Regions from separate parts of the Marinobacter sp. C2H3 genome, predicted to be linked through region 2. Evidence: predicted binding sites of a transcription regulator. Region 2 holds the regulator's gene; each other region holds the start of a gene.
What was found. Region 2 encodes LexA, which represses DNA repair genes until DNA is damaged. Its sites were predicted from a motif close to CTGTNTNNNNANACAG; they were not measured.
Positions count from the first base shown of each region.

Region 1 (4,531 bases), on a different contig from region 2:
AGATCCTGGCCATGCAGCACATACTGGCCCTTGCTGGCCCGTCGCCGGCCGGTGGTGATCAACTGGCACAACTGGGCGTAACCCTGGCGATTGCGGGCCAGCAAAATGAACCGGGGCGGAAGGCCACCGTCCGCCGCGTCCGAGAGGGTAAAACGGCTGCCGGTGATCAGGCGCACCGGGCTGTCCCGGAGCGCGGACCAGGCCCGGGGCATGCCGGCCACGGAGCACTCGTCGGTGATCGCCAGCGCCCGGTAACCCAGCTCCGCCGCCCGGGCAGCCAGTTCGTGGGGATGGGAGGCGCCGGTCAGGAAGGTGAAGTTGCTGACACAGGACAACTCGGCGTAACCGGCCATGGCGCTATCCAAACCAGCCGTGGATGAACCAGCCGTCGCGCACGTCCCGGAATACCCACGCCAGCTGGCCGCTGTGCAGGCGGGCAATGTAGTAGTCCCGGTGGACCGGTTGCCCGTCCCACCAGCCGCCCCGGATACGCTCCGGCCCGGACAACCAGTCCACCGGGGTTTCGGTCAGCGGATGCGGGCCCGGCAGCAGCCAGAGGGGGCGGTGCGGGGCATGCTCATGCGTTGGCTTCCGTGGAGCCTGCGCCTGCCGTATGGACCGGGCCAACCAGGCCCGCTCCGGGCGGTGGTCCGCCGCCGGGGCCAGCTGGGTGATCGCCTGGTCGCCCAGCCGGGCCTGGAGCCGGCTGATCAGGGTGTACCAGGCTTCGTTCAGGTCGGTCTGCTCGCCCAGCAGGTCCTGCCCGGCCGGAGCGTCGCGGCCGAGGAAACGGCGAACCAGAAGCCGAAGGGACACCACGGGGGCGGCCAGGGTCTGCTGGTCCAGGCGCAGCCGGATCAGGTTCAGGAAGGCCTCCGCCCGGTGCTCCGGCGCGGCGGTGCGGATACGCAGCCGGGTGTCTTCGTGGTGCCGGTGTACCAGCCGCAGGTGCAGACTGTCGGTGTCCTGCTGGCGCCAGCACAGGTCGTCTTCCAGCTCATTGAGCATGCGCTGGAGCGGAAACAGCAGACCCTGGGTGTGCTGGATGTCCTGCACAAAATCCGCCTGCTGGCGGAACTCGTGCGGCGGTTGCCAGGGCGCCCGGGGATCGGGCCGGGTGCCCAACACTTTCTGCAGGTACGCAAGGGTTTCCGGGGACAGGCGCCGGGCCAGCTCCGCCGGGGGCAGGGCGGCCACCTGGCCAAAGGTGGTCAGGCCCAGGCGCTGAAGCCGGGTGCTGGTGGTGGCGTCGAACCCGGCCTGTGCCAGGGGCAGGTTGTCCAGCAGGCGCCGGTGGTGCCCTGCGTCATCGGTGCATTCGCCCCGGCCGCTGCGGGCAAGCAGTCGCGCGGCCAGTGGCGTGTGGCCGGTGGCCACCCAGGCGGTCAACCGGCGTTCGTTCAGGGCCTGTTCCACGGACTGCCAGACGGCTGGCAGACCGCCGTACAGCCTCTGCAGGCTACCGACTTCCGCCATCAGGCCATCCGGCGGTTCCGGAACCAGATGGGCGGCCAGGTGATACAACCACCCTGCCTGTTCATCCAGCAGGCGGGCCTCCCGGGCCGAATCGGTGTGCACCAGGTGCAGTGATTCGGCAAGACTGAGGGCGGTTTTCAGGCGCTGGCCCGCCTGGATGCCCAGGTGTGACGCGTTCGGACAGGCCTGGACGATCCGCTGGCCCGCGCTATCGACAATGGCCAGCGGTTGATCATCCTGCCGGTCACGGCGCAGGTGATCCAGTAACAGGTGCGGGAAGTGCAGGTACAACCAGAGCATGGAATTACCGCCAAACGTGCCGTTAGGGACCGGGCCATGGGCCCTGGAGCACCGGCGTGCGTACCGGTGCGTTTTCCCTGGCCGCCTGTGGCTGGGTTGGCGGTGTGGCAGGCGCCAGATTTGCCCGGTGCCCCAGGTCCAGGGCGCAGCGTTGGCCGGGCCAACTGCCCCGGCGTTTGAGCACGTGGACGTTCAGCCGGTGCCGGTGGTCTGCGGCCAGCTCCAGGCGCAGGGCTGCGGGTGAGTTCTGTTCGGCCAGCCGGCGCTCCCGGAACAGCACGCACACGTTACTGCCGGCTTCCGCCGCCAGCTGCAGGCGGCGCAGATCGCGGGTGGCCAGGGTGCCGGGCCAGGCCAGAACCAGGCCGGTCACCGGGGACCGCAAGCAGTTCTCCAGGGTCCAGAGGGTATCGGCCGGGCGGGTGTGGACGATGACCAGGGCGTCGAGGTTTACCCCGTCCCGGGCCAGCGCCGGCGCGTAAGGCGTGTGGGGCGGATTGATCCAGAAGACAGTCTTGCCCGCGTCCCCCAGGCGCCGCATCAGGGGCAGCACCAGCTGCAGCTCGCCAATGCCCGGCGCGTCCAGCAGGCATTCGCTCAGGGCGCCCCGGGGCCAGCCCAGGCCGCCCAGCTGGTTGTCCAGGGCCTGATATCCGGTGGGCTCTGCCGGCAGAGCGCTCTGGTGTTGCGGCCGACCCTGCCAGACCCGGGCATCCTGTATCAGGGTGTTCAGCAGTTCGCTCATGATGGATGTCCCATAATACTGTTTAAATATACAGTATTCTGAAAGGGAACCTATTTCAAGCGATGTGGTCTGTCAGGGCAGGGTTGATAAACCTCCGGGTTGCACCCATAACTCGGGGAAACCCATGAACGGATAAGGTAGGAGCATGGCCGAGCATCCGGCGGACAATCCACTGACGCTGAAACTGGGGCACGAAGAGCTGGTCATTCGCCGGCGTTACGAGGTGATCAGCATTGCCAACGATTTTTTCATCGCCATCTGGTTCCTGATCGGCAGCATCCTGTTCCTGTACCCGGCGTATGAAACCGCAGCAATCTGGCTGTTTATTGTGGGCAGCGCCCAGTTCCTGGTTCGCCCGACCATCCGTCTGCTCAGCCACATTCACATACGGAGACTCCCACCGAACCCCTGGGAATCCTGACTTCTCTGGTATCGACCGCGTTATGAAAAAGCCTTCCCGAGCCTCGTTCCTGCTGGTCATTCTCCCCCTGGCCTTTTTCGCCGTGCTGGGCGGTGTCATCTTTGGCGGGCAGGCCTGGTCTGAACACCAGGAAAACGGCGACATCCGCCAGGCCATTTCCAGCAGCCTGCCGTCAGGCAAGCCGGTGGAGCTGGCCAATCTGGAGCGCACCCAGCACGGCTATGTGGTGTGTGGGACCTATCGCACCGCGGATAACCGGGGCGGTTTTTCCTCGTTTTACTACGACGCGGTCAATCGCCGGGTGGTGCTGGACGTACAGTCCCGCGTGTTTGAGGAAAACTGCGGCCTGGCAACCCTCTGTGACAACTGATGTCTGGCTCCGGCGTCCGTCGATGGGGCTGGGTCATAATGTCGCACACGGGCGTCCCGTGGTGGCTGCCTGATAGAGTAGGGCGCCGTTCATCCGAACAGGTCCATTCCGGGCCTTATCCCTGATTTGAGGACTCCGCCATGCGTACGGCTTTCCGCTGCCTGACCACCGCCGGCCCGCTGCTGGCCCTGCTGCCGTCACTCGCCTTGGCGGCCGGCATTGAGGTTTCGGACGCTCGTATCCGCCTGCTGCCCGGTGATACACCCGGCGCGGGTTATTTCCGCCTGCATAACGGCACGGAGGAGCCCGTGCGGCTCACCGGCGCCCGCAGCAACGCCTACTTGCACATCATGCTGCACGAAAGCATGCAGAAAGACGGCATGGCCAGCATGCATGCGGTGCCATCCCTGGAGATCGCGCCGGGGGCCGGCGTAGAGCTGAAGCCAGGCGGCTATCATCTGATGATGATGCAACGGCAGGCGCCGCTGTCCATCGGGGATGAGGTGCCGGTGACGCTGGAGTTTGACGGGCGCGACGCCCTGCCGGTCATGTTCAAGGTGGTCTCACCGGCGGCCATGTAATCAGACGGAGAGTGGGAACGATGGTGTTACGGGCATATCTGATACCGGCCCTGGTGGCCTTGGTGCTGGCGGGGTGCGGCGGCGAGGACTGGCGAACCACGGACATCTCCGAGCGGATGCCGGCGCTGGATTTTGATCTGATGAACGAAGACGGCCAGGCGGTCACCTGGGACGACTACGCCGGCAAGCCCACCCTCATGTTCTTTGGCTACACCCACTGCCCGGACGTTTGCCCGACCACGCTGGCCCAGTTGATGCTCAGCATCCGCAAGCTGGATCCGGCGCTGCGGGACGACCTGCAAGTGCTGTTCATTTCCGTGGACCCCAAGCGCGATACCCCGGAGATCCTGAAGACCTACACCGACGCATTCGGCCCGCAGTTCATCGGCCTGACCGGCACCAAGGCGCAGATCGACGCGGTCACCAATCGCTACCGGGTTACCTATACCCTGGGTGACCCGGACGCCAACGGCAACTACGACGTGACCCACTCCAGCGCGGTGTTCGCGTTCCGGGGCGATGGCAAACCGGCGTTCCTGGCCATCCAGAGTGATCCGCCCAGCGCCATCACCGGCGACATCAACACGCTGGTGAGGGAGAGTCAGGGCGGTTGACGGCCTGCCGCTGGCGTGCCCAGC
Region 1 covers NZ_JBBBNZ010000007.1:79,109-83,639, forward strand. Annotated here, with positions in the region: gene V3388_RS15905 (error-prone DNA polymerase) at 1-353, opposite strand, end outside; gene V3388_RS15910 (Y-family DNA polymerase) at 358-1,776, opposite strand; gene imuA (translesion DNA synthesis-associated protein ImuA) at 1,799-2,521, opposite strand; gene V3388_RS15920 (YrhK family protein) at 2,667-2,942, shown strand; gene V3388_RS15925 (hypothetical protein) at 2,965-3,312, shown strand; gene V3388_RS15930 (copper chaperone PCu(A)C) at 3,453-3,893, shown strand; gene V3388_RS15935 (SCO family protein) at 3,914-4,507, shown strand; gene V3388_RS15940 (PepSY-associated TM helix domain-containing protein) at 4,473-4,531, opposite strand, start outside.
Region 1: imuA (translesion DNA synthesis-associated protein ImuA) is a predicted target of LexA. The motif match lies at 2,540-2,555, and genes of this name have one in related genera.

Region 2 (4,531 bases):
TGCACCAGGGTGATGGTGCCGGCCAGATTGGACGGCGCCACAGTGTTGGTTTTCAGATAGAAGATCTTGTTGTCGATGTCCGCAAGGCGGGCGCCGGTCTTGCTGTAGGCGAAGAAATACTCGTAGTCGTTGACCACCGGATTGAAACTGCCATCCACCTGGGGCGTGGCCGACGCGCTGCGAAACGCCACTTCCTGGCCGCGGTACCTCAGGATATGGTTCCAGATCACCTCAAGGCCGTTTTTCGGAATCGGGAACGGGCTGGTCATAATGGTGTTGCGCACGCCGTTGCCGTTTTCCAACAGCTCGGCCTGAGTGGCGTTCTCCACCGATTTCTCATACACCGCCGGGGGGAAGGCGGCGGTACGGCGCGTCTGGTATACCGGCATCACGAAGTCCGGGCCGTAGGCCTCGAGCATGGCCGACTGGCCGTCCGTGAGGTGCGCCTTGTAGAGTGCTTGGTTGTCTTGGGTAATCACGAACAGTGGCTGATCCTTTGGGAACGGGTTCACCTCCACCTGCCCGGGTTGCCAGCCCGACGGTGGCTCACTCAGCCCGCCGTCCCAGGCCGGGATGCTGCCCGAGGCGTTACCCGCGCGCTCGGCGCCCACCGGCGTGAGGTCTTTCCCCAGCCGCGCCGCCTGTTCAGCGCTGACTTTTGCAAAAGCCGGAGCGGACGTGACGAGCCCTACCAGAATGGCGATGGCCAAGAACCGGATTCCCATGTGCGTTACCTCGCATTAGTTGATCGGCTGAGGCTTTTTGCCAGATTCAAACGCTTGTTTCAATCGATTGTTTGTATCTTTTTTTGACAAGCCCGGAGCGCCAGATCCGGAGGGGCAGAAATTAACGGAGGAATCGGTTATACTGAGCCGTTACGTGAACGGACATTGGTGAGCGCCGGGGCCATCCGCGCTGACCGGCCTTATCCTCTTGGCCTAACCCCTTGGAGTGTTGAGCCCATCATGAGCGATTCCTGGCATTCGTTGCTGTCGCAAAAGCTGGCCCTGGCACGGGCGCTGCTGATCCGCAGCAGCCAAGCCACCAGCCAGGTTGACGCGGATGCATCGGGGGCATTGGCAGGGGAAGCCTGCCGGCAAGGGGCAATCGAACTGATACTCAGGGCCCGACGGCTGCTACTGACCATGATTGCGCGCCTGTACCAGCAACGGCACGCCGAACCCGTCAGCCTGGATGAAATCAGGACGCTGACCGGAGATGGCAATCCGGACGTAGAACAGCTCGTAGAACTGGCCCGAACGCCAGGCAGCTGGTGGCATCACCTCGACCAGCTTGAACACGGCCAAAGCCACCCACCGGCCGCCCGAAAAACCGTGTCAGCGGATAACATCATTGCCGTTGCCCGGGAGACGGGCCCGGACCGTTCAGAGGCGGCACTGTTGGAGACACTCAAGGCGCTGAAAGCGTTCGCGGACGAGCTGAGTGAACGTCACGGTGAGTGGTGAGGCCGGTATCCGACACTTGCCACGCACGTCGAACCCGGCGTGGATGTGGGAACCGGCAAGAACGTATGTGAAATTTTCCCAGCACACAGGTTTACTGAATGTCACCCTCGTTTTATGAAATCGTACAACTGAGCAACGGCGACTACGCGCTCCGTCGGATTGATGACGACAGCGCTCCCCTGGTGAAAATCTCGTTTTCCGAAGAAGCCCGGGAAATGATGGAGGACCGGGACATCCAGGTCGCCAAGGCCATGATTGCCGCCGGCATCGAAGCCGTTGGCAATGTGACCCACGATATTGATTGGGAAGACGACGATCTCGACAGCTGGGACGCCGAACCGACCTACACCCTGCACTGAGTCAGCGCCGGCGGGGCGTCCGACGGCCGTTATCGCTGGCGAAGCACGACACCGTGGCTACGCCCTTCGGCGGAAGCCGCTTGAAGCGCTTTCAGCGTGGCCCGGCCCGGCCGATCGGTCCACAGCACCACGGCGTGGCAAGTTCCGGCCCTGAGCGCCCGCTCAGCCAGCTCTGTCGCCGGATGCTCGGCAGTTGATCGCAGAATCAGCAGCTCACCCGCCACAATCCCGTGCATCTTCTGCCATTTGCTGACCAGAGCCGCCGGTGGATCAATCCAGGCCAACCAGCGTTTCTCCTGATTTAGCTGGGTCAACATGGGCAACAGCAGCTGGAAGTTCTCTACCTGTCCGGCCGGGAGAATAATCTCCGTGACATTGCCCACTGCCTCATCGGCCCGCGCCGACTCCGTGCGCAGCACCGCCCGACGCCGGAGACTGCCTGGCTCCGCCGGGTGGGCCGAATGGGCCGGACTCGCTGGGAAACCCGCTGCCCTCACTTGAGGTTGGTACGCCAGATTCTGATTGAAGCTCAGCTGTTCCATATCTCACCCGCGTGCGTGCTGGATCGTTGACATCAGTGGAGTTCGGAGCGCCGGATAACGCCGACGCCCAACCCCTCAATGAACAGTTCCTGCTCCGACAGGTCCACTTCGATCGGGGCAAATTCCTCGTTCTCGGCAATCAGGTACACTTTCGTGCCCTCACGCCGGAAGCGTTTGACGGTGACCTCTTCGCCGACCCGTGCCACCACCACCTGACCGTTGTGAACGTCCTGGGTGCGATGCACCGCGAGCAGATCACCGTCGAGGATGCCGATGTCCTTCATGCTCATACCCCGAACCCGCAACAGATAGTCCGCGGACGGCGAGAAGAAATCCGCCTGAAGGGTGCAGTGGTCCTCAATGTGTTCCTGGGCGAGGATCGGGCTGCCAGCCGCCACCTGGCCGATGACCGGCAGACCAAGGTCGGGCTCCGCGTCCGGCAGGCGAATGCCCCGGCTGGCACCCGGCACCATCTCAATGGCGCCTTTGCGGGCCAGTGCCCGCAGGTGCTCTTCCGCCGCATTGGCGGACCGGAACCCCAGCTCGCTGGCGATTTCCGCCCGGGTCGGCGGATAACCGGTCTCGTCGATGTAACGCCGGATGATATCCAGCACCTGGGATTGCCTTGCGGTCAGTTTCATTCGCGTATCCTCGCCGTTGCGCTCGCAACCTGACTATTCAGCCGGCTCAACTTGCCTGTTTGTTTATACAGTATCTGGACTATATACAGTGTTTTATCCAGTGTAAAGGCAGCCCAACGATTTTGTCATTGAGCGGTCAGGCCGGCCGGAGACCGTCTGTGTTAAGGTGTGCGCTCAACGACCGCAAAGGAATCCTGACGATGGGAAGCACCGAGACACTGGCCATGCCCGATGTGCGGCGGACCACCCCGGGGCAAGACCGCTCCGGAGATGAGCGCCGCGTGGGCGTTGAGATTGAGCTGTCCGGCCTCAGCTACGAGGCGCTGGTCAACAAGGTGTCATCCCTGCTTGACGCCCCGGCCCATGAGACCGCCCGATACGTGTCCGAAGTTGACACAGACCTGGGCCCGTTTGTGATTGAGCTGGACTCTGATCCGATAAAGGAACTGGACCTGGCCGACGAGCGTCTGCCCCGCTCCCTGCGAGACCTTGGCAGCCAGGCCATGGATGTCATTGACGCCGCCGCGGAGAAGATCGTACCGCTTGAGGTGGTCAGCCCGCCGGTACCCCTCTCGCGCCTGCACGAAATCGAGGCCCTGGTGGACGAGCTCCACCTGGCCGGCGCCCAGGGTAGCCGGGAGGCCATCTATTTCGCGTTTGGCCTGCAGCTGAACCCCGAATTGCCGGACCTGAAGCCGGAGACCCTGGTTCGCTACCTGCAGGCCTTTGCCGGCCTGTACGATTGGCTCCGCCACCGGCACCAGTTGGACATCAGCCGCAAGTTCACCACCTACATCGAGCCCTGGGACAACGAGTACGTCGACCTGCTCATGGCCGACGATTACGCGCCGGACCAGGAGACCCTCATGCGGGACTATCTCCGGTTCAACCCCACCCGCAACCGCGCGCTTGATCTGTTGCCACTGTTTGCCCATCTGGACAGGCCGCTGCTGGAAACCTACGTTGAGGACCCGCGCATCAAGACCCGACCCACCCTGCACTACCGGCTGCCGGATTGCGACATTGGCAATCCCGACTGGCACTTTTCCACGGTCTGGAACGACTGGGTAATGCTCGAGCAGATCGCCAATCGGGCCGAACACCTGGCGGAACTGCGGGAAGCCTACCGGGGCAGCCGCGCGTTCAGCTTTCACAACCTGACCCACCGGTGGCGCGAAGAAGTGCAGAGCTGGCTGGATGCCCGTGGCTATGTCTGAACCCGGTTTCAACCCCCATGGGGTCACGATTGGCGTGAGCGTTCCCCGGCGTCGATCGATTGCCCACCGGCTGATTGGACTGGCACTGCGTCTGCAGGGGGCGCGCGTCCGTTACCTGCGGCCGGGGCCGGGTCGTAGCGTCGACGGGTTGGATGGCCTGGTCCTGGCCGGCGGTACCCACGTGCACCCGGCACGCTACGGGCAGCAGCCCACCGTCAAGGCAAACTATGACCTGTCCCGGGACACCACCGACCAGCAACTGCTGGAGGCCGCCAGCAGCCAGTGCCTGCCGGTACTGGGGATTTG
Region 2 covers NZ_JBBBNZ010000002.1:584,853-589,383, forward strand. Annotated here, with positions in the region: gene V3388_RS07760 (DUF1329 domain-containing protein) at 1-725, opposite strand, end outside; gene V3388_RS07765 (DUF6586 family protein) at 966-1,466, shown strand; gene V3388_RS07770 (hypothetical protein) at 1,565-1,825, shown strand; gene V3388_RS07775 (cell division inhibitor SulA) at 1,855-2,367, opposite strand; gene lexA (transcriptional repressor LexA) at 2,400-3,008, opposite strand; gene V3388_RS07785 (amidoligase family protein) at 3,209-4,225, shown strand; gene V3388_RS07790 (gamma-glutamyl-gamma-aminobutyrate hydrolase family protein) at 4,218-4,531, shown strand, end outside.

Region 3 (4,531 bases), on a different contig from region 2:
GTAGGTGTAGTACTCCCGGGACGGGTCTACCGGGTTGATCAGCAGTGGCGTGCCGAGCAGGGCGTGAACCTGGCTTCGGGGCATGCCCTCCTTCAGGGAGGTCAGCTCCTCGTCGGTCACGATATTGCCCTGCTGAACGTTGATTTTGTAGACACCCGGGAAGATGCAGCCAGACAGCAGAAAGGCCAGCAGGAAGGCGAGTGGGAGCGTTGGGAGCTTTTGCATCACCGGGGGAAATCCTCTATCTTGAATTCGCCTGCCGAGGGCAGGCATGAGACGGTTAGACCCTGATATTGCGGCCCACTATACCGAAGCCGCGAGGCACACCAAAGAGCGAATAGTAACATGTCATCTGAAAACGCCGAATTACGAAAAGTCGGGCTCAAGGTTACCTTGCCACGGGTAAAGATCTTCAACATTCTGGAGAATGCCAACGAGCATCACCTGAGTGCGGAAGACGTTTACAAGAAGCTCCTTGAGCAGGGCGATGACGTGGGTCTGGCAACCGTCTACCGGGTGCTGACCCAGTTTGAAGCCGCCGGCCTGGTGCTTCGGCACAATTTTGAGGGCGGTCACGCGGTCTTTGAGATGGCCGGCGACGACCACCACGATCATATGGTGTGTACCCAGACCGGTGAAGTGGTGGAGTTTGTTGATGAGGTCATCGAGGAGCGTCAGCGCAAGATTGCCGAAGAACACGGTTTTGAACTGGTGGACCACAGCCTGATTCTGTACGTGAAACCTGCCAACAAGGGCTGACTGCCGTCCCGCTCTGGCGGCCCGGTTTGCCCGGAGCCGCCGCCCCTCCTGAAGTGTCTACCGATTTTGTGTACAGCCCGTTCCCAGTGTTCCCTGCGGCCGCTCAGTGATGGGTGGCCTGGCCCTTGAGGAACATTTCCCGGGCGTGGGCCAGGGTTTGCTCCGTCATGTCCACGCCGCCCAGCATGCGCGCCACCTCATCAATCCGGCCCTGATCGTCCAACGTTTCAATGCGGGAGAAGGTGGCATCCTGCTGGGTAAATTTGCTGACGAACAGGTGTTGGTGACACTGCGCCGCCACCTGCGGCAGGTGGGTAACGCACAATACCTGGCCGTTCTCCCCCAGGGCGCGGAGAAGGCGGCCCACCACTTCCGCGGTACCGCCGCCAATGCCCACGTCCACTTCATCGAACACCAGGGTGGGGGTGGTGGAGGTCTGGGCGACGACCACTTGAATGGCGAGGCTGATGCGGGACAGCTCGCCACCGGAAGCGACTTTCGCCAGCGGCCGCGCCGGCTGGCCCGGGTTGGCGCTGACCAGGAACTCAATGTCTTCATGGCCATGGGGTGACGGTTCCGCGTCGGACGAACGGCCCAGGTGGGTAACAAACTGCATGGTGGGCATGCTCAGTTGCGCCAGCTCTCGGGCCACCCGCTCGTCCAGGGCCACGGCGGCTTTCTCCCGGGCGCCAGACAGCTCCGTCGCAAGGGTGTCGTAGCGGTCACGGACGCTGTCCAGCTCGGCCTCCAGTTGTTCCAGGCTGCCAGCGCCGCCATCGAGTTCCGCCAGTTCCGCGCTCAGCCGCTGATGCAACTCCGGCAGTTCCTCGGGAGGTATCCGGTGCTTGCGCGCCATCTGGAAAATGGCGCTCAGGCGCTCTTCCACCTCCGCCAGTCGGGCGGGATCGGCCTCGTAGTCCTCCACGAACCGGCGCAGGTTGTCGCCGGCCTCGGTGATCTGGATGCAGGCTTCGTTCAGCATCTGAATGCTGTCGGCCAGTGCCGGTACCTCCACGGGCAACTGCTCCAGTTGGTGCAGCGCCTGGCGCACCAGCTGCGCGGCGCTGGTGTCGTCCTCGGTGCAGAGCATGGCGGCCTGATGGCTGCTGTGCAGGACCGAGTCCGCCTGGCTGAGCTGGGCCTGCTCCTGTTCCAGCGTCTCCTGTTCGCCTGGCTCAAGGGCCAGCCGATCCAGCTCTTCCACCTGATAGCGCAGCAGTTGCAGGCGAGCTTCGGCTTCGTCAGCGTTTTGCTGGCGCTGTGCCAGCTTTTGTCGGGCTTGATGCCACGCTTTCCAGGCCACCCGGGTGTCTTCCGCCAGTGCCTCAACGCCGGCAAATTCATCCAGCAGGGTGCGATGGGTATCCTTTCTCAACAGGGACTGGTGCTGATGCTGGCTGTGGATGTCCATCAGCAGACCGCCGAGTTCCCGAAGCTGGGACAGGGGGCAGGGCTGGCCGTTGATGAACGCCTTGGAGCGACCGTCCCGGCTGATGGTGCGCCGCAGAATGCAGTCGTTGCGGTCGTCCAGCTCTTGGGCTTCCAGCCAGGCGCGGGCGGCAGGAATGCGGGCAATGTCAAAACTGGCGGTGATGTCGGCCCGCTTGGCGCCGTGGCGGACGGCACCGGCATCCGCCCGGTCCCCCATTGCCAGCCCGAGGGCGTCCAGCACAATGGATTTGCCGGCGCCGGTCTCCCCGGTCAGGGCGGTCATGCCCTGTGTGAATTGCAGCTCCACACGTTCGGCAATGGCGTAGTTGGAAACCGTCAGCTGAGTGAGCATGGTAGACCTCCGCTCCAGGAAATGTGCCGTCACAACCACTGTCTGGGTATACAGTATATGGGAATATATACAGTGTTTTTCGCCTTTGCAAACCACCATTGGTGAATTTCTTCACAGATCTCCGCCAGCAATGGTTGAAACCCCGCGCAGCAGCCCCATATCCCATCGAAATTCCGGTTTTGTCGCGGTTCCGGCCGCGCAATCTATCCCTCGGCCCGAGGTGGGCCGTTCCAAGATTGAGCAGGAGTCCTCATGAGCGCTGACGAAAAACGCAACGAGCAGGTAGACGAACTGAATGACGCCGTCCAGGGCGATGCGCCCGAGGCCGGTTCCGACGCTGACGGCGGGTCCGAAGTCGATCAACTTCGGGCGCAGGTGCAGGAGCTGCAGGACCAGGCGCTGCGGGCCCAGGCGGAAATGCAGAACGTGCGGCGCCGGTCCGAGATTGACGTGGAAAAGGCGCACAAGTTTGCGCTGGAAAAGTTCGTCAAGGAGCTGCTGCCGGTGGCGGACAGCCTGGAGAAGGCTGTTGAAGCCGCCCAGGGCCATCAGGACGCCGGGGATGTCGTGGCGTCTATCCACGAGGGCGTGGAAATGACCCTGGGGCTGATGATGAACAGTCTGAAGAAATTCAACGTTGAACAGCTGAACCCGGTGGGCGAGCCGTTTGATCCGCAGCAGCATGAGGCCATGTCCATGGTGCCGGCGCCGGACGCCGAGCCCAACAGCGTAGTGGCCGTTGTTCAGAAAGGCTACCTGCTGAACGGCCGCGTGGTCCGTCCCGCCATGGTGGTTGTGGCCAAGGCCGGTGAGGCCCCCAAAATCGACGAGCAGGCTTGAAAAGTCGGCGAGCGCGCCAATATAGCCAGTAATTAGCGAGAAGCGGTCAGGTTCCGCAAACGCATTGACGACATCTGGAGTGATTCAATGAGCAAGATTATCGGTATCGACCTCGGCACCACCAACTCCTGTGTGGCCATCATGGATGGCGACAAGGTCAAGGTTATCGAGAACGCAGAGGGTGATCGCACCACCCCGTCCATCATCGCGTACACCGAAGACGGCGAAACCCTGGTTGGCCAGTCTGCCAAGCGCCAGGCGGTCACCAACCCGTCCAACACCCTGTACGCCATCAAGCGTCTGATTGGCCGCCGCTTCGAAGACGACGTGGTCCAGAAAGACATCAAGATGGTGCCCTACAAGATCACCAAGGCGGACAACGGTGACGCCTGGGTTGAGGTGAAGGGCAAGAAGATGGCGCCGCCGCAGGTGTCCGCCGAAGTGCTCAAGAAAATGAAGAAGACCGCGGAAGACTACCTGGGTGAGAAGGTCACCGAGGCGGTGATCACCGTGCCGGCCTACTTCAACGACAGCCAGCGCCAGGCCACCAAGGACGCCGGCAAGATCGCCGGCCTGGAAGTGAAGCGGATTATCAACGAGCCGACCGCCGCGGCCCTGGCCTACGGCCTGGACAAGCGCAGCGGCGACCGCACCGTGGCCGTCTACGACCTGGGTGGTGGTACCTTCGATTTGTCCATCATCGAGATCGCTGACGTGGACGGTGAGCACCAGTTTGAAGTGCTGGCCACCAACGGCGACACCTTCCTGGGCGGCGAGGACTTCGACCTGAAAATCATCGAGTACCTCGCGGACCAGTTCAAGAAGGACAGCGGCATCGACCTGCGGGGCGATTCCCTGGCCATGCAGCGTTTGAAGGAAGCGGCTGAGAAGGCGAAGATTGAGCTGTCCAGCAGCCAGCAGACCGACGTGAACCTGCCGTACATTACGGCCGACGCGTCCGGTCCCAAGCACATGAACGTGAAGCTGACCCGCGCCAAGCTGGAATCCCTGGTGGAAGACCTGGTCCAGCGCAGCCTGGAGCCGTGCAAAGTGGCCCTGCAGGACGCCGGCATGAAGGCGGCCGAGATCGATGAGGTTATCCTGGTGGGCGGCCAGACCCGCATGCCGATGGTGCAGGAAAAGGTGAAG
Region 3 covers NZ_JBBBNZ010000001.1:446,784-451,314, forward strand. Annotated here, with positions in the region: gene V3388_RS01975 (outer membrane protein assembly factor BamE) at 1-225, opposite strand, end outside; gene fur (ferric iron uptake transcriptional regulator) at 346-759, shown strand; gene recN (DNA repair protein RecN) at 863-2,542, opposite strand; gene grpE (nucleotide exchange factor GrpE) at 2,795-3,382, shown strand; gene dnaK (molecular chaperone DnaK) at 3,470-4,531, shown strand, end outside.
Region 3: recN (DNA repair protein RecN) is a predicted target of LexA. The motif match lies at 2,581-2,596, and genes of this name have one in related genera.